Regions from separate parts of the Streptomyces sp. NPDC006655 genome, predicted to be linked through region 2. Evidence: riboswitches for the same ligand, from Rfam matches in the RefSeq annotation. Region 2 holds a riboswitch; the other holds the start of a gene.
The links. Region 2 has a riboswitch for glycine ahead of gcvP (aminomethyl-transferring glycine dehydrogenase). Riboswitches for the same ligand answer to the same signal wherever they lie in the genome.
Positions count from the first base shown of each region.

Region 1: it holds a riboswitch for glycine, as region 2 does, so the genes downstream of both, gcvT (glycine cleavage system aminomethyltransferase GcvT) here and gcvP (aminomethyl-transferring glycine dehydrogenase) in region 2, are expected to answer to the same signal.

Region 1 is NZ_JBEYJU010000026.1:82,545-85,940, forward strand. It holds gene AB0958_RS17595 (enhanced serine sensitivity protein SseB) at 1-145, opposite strand, end outside; gene AB0958_RS17600 (AAA family ATPase) at 275-946, opposite strand; glycine riboswitch at 1,136-1,236, shown strand; gene gcvT (glycine cleavage system aminomethyltransferase GcvT) at 1,406-2,533, shown strand; gene gcvH (glycine cleavage system protein GcvH) at 2,632-3,009, shown strand; gene glyA (serine hydroxymethyltransferase) at 3,070-3,396, shown strand, end outside.
Region 2 is NZ_JBEYJU010000109.1:9,800-13,195, forward strand. It holds gene AB0958_RS38035 (DNA polymerase IV) at 1-501, shown strand, start outside; gene AB0958_RS38040 (PRC-barrel domain-containing protein) at 558-938, opposite strand; glycine riboswitch at 1,053-1,147, shown strand; gene gcvP (aminomethyl-transferring glycine dehydrogenase) at 1,322-3,396, shown strand, end outside.

The DNA.
Region 1 (3,396 bases), on a different contig from region 2:
GCACCTCGATGAGCCGGCCCCCCGCCGCGGGCACCCCGAGCGAGGCCGACAGCACCTCCTCCAGTTCGTTGCCGGGCCAACCGCCGTGCGGGTGGGGGTGTGCCTGTGCCGGGAAGTCCGCGGGAAAGTCCGCCGGGAAGTCCATCTGCCTACCGCCTGTTGGAAACCACTGCTGAGGCTGGAAAGGCTAGCGGGTGACACCGACAAAGCCAGCAGCCCATTCGGCCCGCCCAGTTCAGCACGGACGGGCGCCGCGCGCGCAGGGTGGGTGCGGTCAGGTCGTGAAGGCGATGCGGCGCAGTGCGTCCGCCGCGTCGCGGTCGAGGAGGAGCGCCGCTCCGCAGCCCGGGGGCAGTTCGCCCTTCTCGACGGAGCGGATGAGCCGGCCCGCCGCCCGGCGGTGGCGCAGGAAGGCGTACCGCGAGACACCCCGGCCGCGCTCGCGCTGGCCGTCCAGGGCCGTGTCCGGCGTGACGTCGAGCAGCAGCAGGTGCAGGGTGCCGCCGCGGCGGCGCGCCGCGCGGGCCAGCCAGTCGCGCACCCAGACCTGCGTCCCGCAGTCGTGCACGACCACGCCCTCGCCGCTGCGGAGGGCGCGGCGCAGGGCGGCGTAGTGGGCGAGACGGACCAGCGGGCGGTAGACGGCGTACGGCAGGACGCGGGCCAGCCGGGCGTCCCAGCGGTCGCGGGTGTCCTGCGAGTCGATCCGTATGCCCTGGACGGTGCGGTGCATCAGCGTGGACTTCCCGCTGCCCGGCAGCCCGGTGACCACCACCAGGTCACGGGGGCCGAAGAGCAGGCCGTGCGGGCTGTGGCCGGCGCGGTCGCGCAGGTCGCGGACGACCGGTGCGACGGGGAGACCGCCGCACCGCTCGCGGGCCGGGGCCGTCGGCTGCCCGGGCAGGGCGATGCCCGTCGTCGTCGCGTACGCCGTGGTCCTTGTCACCGTGACCGTCCTCCCTGGGGGTTCAGGAAAGGTTCTCCCCACTTAATGTAAAGAGAAGGTAATGCACGGTGTCTCGCGGTTCCGTTCGCTTCCTGCCACAGGCCCGTCACAAAGGGGCGCGGCACGTCCGGTCTGCCGCCGTCGCGGGCGGCGTGCAATGATGTCCGCGCCAACTGCATACCGGCCGCTTGAATCCGCGCGGGAGAGTCCCCCGGCACCACGGTGCCCGGGGCGCCGAAGGAGCAAGTCCCTCCCTTGAATCTCTCAGGCCCCGTTACCGCGCGGGCGAGGCACATCTGAAAAGCGGGCCGCTGTGTCAGTGGCTCCACCCAAGGTGCAAGCCGTGCCCCCGCGTGGGTCAGGGCGAACCTCTCAGGTTCCGATGACAGATGGGGAGGACAGCGGGGAGGACCGCCCTCGCCTGTCACGCCTTTGGGACCCTTGGGAGACGACCGACCGATGAGCAGTACCGATTCCGCCGCACCCCGCCGCACCGCACTCGATGCCCTGCACCGCTCGCTCGGCGCGACCATGACCGACTTCGCCGGCTGGGACATGCCCCTGCGCTACGGCTCCGAGCGCGACGAGCACGTCGCGGTGCGCACCGCGGCCGGCCTCTTCGACCTCTCCCACATGGGCGAGATCACCGTGACCGGGCCCGAGGCGGCCCGGCTGCTGAACCACGCCCTGGTCGGGAACATCGCCTCCGTCGGGCCGGGCCGCGCCCGCTACACCATGATCTGCCGGGCCGACGGCGGCATCCTCGACGACCTGATCGTCTACCGCACGGCCGACACCGAGTACCTGGTGGTCGCCAACGCCTCCAACGCCCAGGTGGTCCTCGACGCGCTGCGGGAGCGGGCCGCCGGCTTCGACGCCGAGGTGCGCGACGACCGGGACGCGTACGCCCTGATCGCCGTCCAGGGGCCCGAGTCGCCCGGGATCCTGAAGTCCCTCACCGACGCCGACCTGGACGGCCTCAAGTACTACGCCGGGCTGCCCGGCACCGTCGCCGGGGTCCCAGCGCTGATCGCCCGCACCGGCTACACCGGCGAGGACGGCTTCGAGCTGTTCGTGAAGCCGGAGCACGCGGTGCAGCTGTGGCAGGCCCTGACCGAGGCGGGCAGGCCTGCGGGGCTGGTGCCCTGCGGCCTGTCCTGCCGGGACACCCTGCGGCTCGAAGCGGGCATGCCGCTCTACGGCCATGAGCTCAGCGCCTCGCTGACCCCCTTCGACGCCGGGCTCGGCCGGGTGGTGAAGTTCGACAAGGAGGGCGACTTCGTGGGGCGCGAGGCGCTCACCGAGGCGGCGGCCCGCGCGGAGTCGGACCCGCCGCGCGTCCTCGTCGGTCTGGTCGCCGAGGGCCGCCGGGTGCCGCGCGCCGGTTACCCGGTGGTCGCCGCGGGCAAGGTGATCGGCGAGGTCACCTCCGGCGCCCCCTCCCCCACCCTGGGCAGGCCGATCGCCATGGCGTACGTCGACGCGGCGCACTCGGCGCCCGGCACGGCCGGGGTCGGTGTCGACATCCGGGGCAGCCACGAGCCGTACGAGGTCGTGCCGCTGCCGTTCTACAAGCGCCAGAAGTAGCGACCGCGGGTGATACCGAGCACATCGTCGCTGCTCGGGCCCGCATTCCGCAGTTCCCCCTTCATCAGCACTCCCCCGCGTACAGGAGAATTCAGGACATGAGCAACCCCCAGCAGCTGCGTTACAGCAAGGAGCACGAGTGGCTGTCGGCCGCCGAGGACGGCGTGGCCAAGGTCGGCATCACGGAGCACGCGGCCAACGCGCTCGGTGACGTCGTCTTCGTCCAGCTGCCGGCGGTCGGCGACACGGTGACCGCGGGCGAGACCTGCGGCGAGCTGGAGTCGACCAAGTCGGTGTCCGACCTGTACTCGCCGGTCACGGGCGAGGTCACCGAGGTCAACGAGGACGTCGTGGAGGACCCGTCGCTGGTGAACTCGGCGCCCTTCGAGGGCGGCTGGCTGTTCAAGGTGCGCTTCGCGGACGAGCCGGCCGACCTGCTCTCCGCCGACGACTACACCGCCTTCACCGCCGGCTGAGGGACACCCCACCGCCGGCCGACGGCCGCAGGAACACCGGCTTAGGAGTCGTAGAAACAGATGTCCGTTCTGAACACGTCCCTGCACGAGCTCGACCCGGAGGTCGCCGCCGCGGTCGACGCCGAGCTGGTGCGTCAGCAGTCCACCCTGGAGATGATCGCCTCGGAGAACTTCGCTCCGCTCGCGGTCATGGAGGCGCAGGGTTCCGTCCTCACCAACAAGTACGCCGAGGGCTACCCCGGCCGCCGCTACTACGGCGGCTGCGAGCACGTCGACGTCACCGAACAGATCGCCATCGACCGGGTGAAGGAGCTGTTCGGCGCCGAGTACGCCAACGTGCAGCCGCACTCGGGCGCCTCCGCCAACCAGGCGGCCCTGTTCGCGCTG
Region 2 (3,396 bases):
CGGCGGTACGACTTCTCGACGCTGACCCGGTCGGAGACGCTCAGGGGACCGACCGACGACCCGGCGGTCGTCCGGGAGGCGGCCGCGCGGCTGCTGGACTCGGTGGACACGACCGGGGGTGTGCGGCTGCTGGGGGTGGGCGTGACAGGGCTGGCCGACTACACCCAGGAAGACCTGTTCGCGCAGGCGGCGGGCGACGCGGCCGAGACGGTCCCGGTCGAGGACGACGTCGCGGCGCCGACGGCTTCGCAGGATTCGGTCACCGAGCGGCGGTGGCCCGCGGGCCACGACGTGCGGCATGCGGAGTACGGACACGGATGGGTGCAGGGGAGTGGGCTCGGGAGGGTGACGGTGCGGTTCGAGACGCCGGGGGCGGTGACGGCGGGGCGGGTGCGGACCTTCCGGGTCGACGACCTCGAGCTGGAGCCGGCGGATCCGCTGCCGCTGGTGGAGAAAGGACGGGGAGTGCGGGTGGACAGGGCCGGCGGAGGACAGGGGTGAGGGCTGGGCGGGTGAGGGCGGGGCGTGGTCGCCGGTCGGCTCCACCGGGTCGGGCGCTATGCCCCGGCGTCCTCCGTGCCCGCCAGCTTGCCGAAGTCGTGGTCCGGGTGAGGGCGCGGCGGGACAGGGGTGTCCAGGCCGTAGTGGTGGTAGAGCTGGAGCTCCTGCTCGGGCGACAGATGGCGGCCGACGCCGAAGTCCGGGGCGTCCCTGATCAACGCCCGTTCGAAGGGGACGCGCAGGGTGCCCTCGACCAGTTCGCTGGGCTCCAGGGGCACGAACGCGTCCCGGGAGAACAGGCCGGTGCGTATGGCCGCCCACTCCGGCACGCCCGTCGCGTCGTCGAGGTACACCTCGTCGATCGTGCCGATCTTCGTGCCGTTGCGGTCGAACGCCTTGCGGCCGATCAGGTTGCGCGGATCGATGTCGGTCTGCACGGGCCCTCCACTTGGTCGCAACTCATCCGTAAGCACTACAAAAGAGCACATTCAACGAGGCGGCCACTCGAAGACCCGTGCGCTGCCCCCGCTGGTAGGCTGGCAAGCGGCTGCTGACCCCGTGCGGGAGAGTCCTTCGGGTAAACCGGAGGCGCCGAAGGAGCAAATCCTCCCCGGAATCTCTCAGGCCCACGTACCGCACGGACGAGGTCACTCTGGAAAGCAGGGCGGATGTCGACGGTGTCCGCTCTCACCGACGGTGCAAGCCGGAGCCCTCGGGCGTCCGGCGAAGCTCTCAGGTTGAGATGACAGAGGGGGAGGCCGTCGGGGTACCCGTGCCGGGGTGCCCCTCGAAGGTCGCGTCAGACCAGGAGGCCTCCGCAATGACCGCCCACCGCCCCTCGCTCTCCGAGCTCGAACAGGGAATTCCCTTCGAGCAGCGTCACATCGGGCCCGACCAGGAGGCGCGGGCCAAGATGCTCGCGCAGGTCGGCTACGGCTCGCTGGACGAGCTGACGGCCGCCGCCGTGCCGGACGTGATCAAGAACGCCGACAGCCTGGAGCTGCCCGGCGCCCGCACCGAGGCCGAGGTGCTGGCCGAGCTGCGCTCGCTCGCCGACCGCAACCAGGTGCTCGGCTCGATGATCGGCCTGGGCTACTACGGCACCTTCACCCCGCCCGTCATCCTGCGCAACGTGATGGAGAACCCCGCCTGGTACACGGCCTACACGCCGTACCAGCCGGAGATCTCGCAGGGCCGGCTGGAAGCGCTGCTGAACTTCCAGACCGCGGTCGCCGACCTCACCGGACTGCCCACCTCCGGCGCCTCGCTGCTCGACGAGGGCACGGCCGCCGCCGAGGCCGTGGCCCTGTCGCTGCGCATGGGCAAGAACAAGAAGGGCGTCTACGTCGTCGACGCGGACGCGCTGCCGCAGACCATCGCCGTGATCCGGACCCGGGCCGAGCCGACGGGCCTGGAGGTCGTGGTCGCCGACCTCGCCGACGGCATCCCGGCGGACCTCGCCGCGCGTGAGATCAACGGCGTGCTCATCCAGTACCCCGGCGCCTCCGGAGCCGTACGCGACATCAAGCCCGTCATCGAGCAGGCGCACGAGCTCGGCGCGCTCGTCACCGTCGCCGCCGACCTGCTCGCGCTGACCCTGCTGGCCTCGCCGGGCGAGCTGGGCGCCGACATCGCCGTCGGCACCACCCAGCGCTTCGGCGTACCGATGGGCTTCGGCGGACCGCACGCCGGCTACATGGCGGTCCGCGAGAAGTTCGCGCGCAGCCTGCCCGGACGGCTCGTGGGCGTGTCCGTGGACGCCGACGGGAACAAGGCCTACCGGCTCGCGCTGCAGACCCGTGAGCAGCACATCCGCCGGGAGAAGGCCACCAGCAACATCTGCACCGCCCAGGTGCTGCTCGCCGTGATGGCCGGCATGTACGCCGTCTACCACGGCCCCGAGGGGCTCAGGGCCATCGCCCGGCGCACCCACCGGTACGCCACCGTCCTCGCGGCCGGGCTCACGGCAGGCGGTGTCGAGATCGTGCACGGCGCCTACTTCGACACCCTCACCGCCCGGGTGCCCGGCAAGGCGGCCGAGATCGTCGCCGCTGCCCGCGAGAACGGTGTCAACCTGCGGCTCGTCGACGCCGACCACGTCTCCATGGCCTGCGACGAGACCACCACGCGCGCCCAGCTGGCCGCCGTCTGGACCGCTTTCGGAGTCGAGGGCGACGTCGAGGCGCTCGACGCGACCGCCGAGGACACGCTGCCCGCGGCGCTGCTGCGCACCGAGGGCTACCTGACCCACCCCGTCTTCCACGACCACCGTTCCGAGACCGCGATGCTCCGCTACCTGCGCAGGCTCGCCGACCGGGACTACGCGCTGGACCGGGGCATGATCCCGCTGGGCTCCTGCACCATGAAGCTCAACGCGACCACCGAGATGGAGCCGGTCACCTGGCCCGAGTTCGGCCAGCTGCACCCCTTCGCCCCCGCCGAGCAGGCTCAGGGCTATCTGACGCTCATCCGGGAACTGGAGGAGCGGCTCGCCGAGGTCACCGGGTACGACAAGGTGTCCCTGCAGCCCAACGCCGGGTCGCAGGGCGAGCTCGCCGGACTGCTCGCCGTCCGCGCCTACCACCGGGCCAACGGCGACGCGCAGCGGACCGTCTGCCTGATCCCGTCCTCCGCGCACGGCACCAACGCCGCCAGCGCCGTGATGGCCGGGATGAAGGTCGTCGTCGTGAAGACCGCCGGGGACGGCGAGATCGACGTCGAGGACCTGCGGGCGAAGATCGAGCAGCACCGGGACGAGCTCGCGGTGCTGATGATCACCTACCCGTCCACCCACGGTGTGTTCGAGGAGCACGTCGCCGACATCTGCGGACAGGTCCACGAGGCCGGCGGCCAGGTCTACGTCGACGGCGCCAACCTGAACGCCCTGGTCGGCCT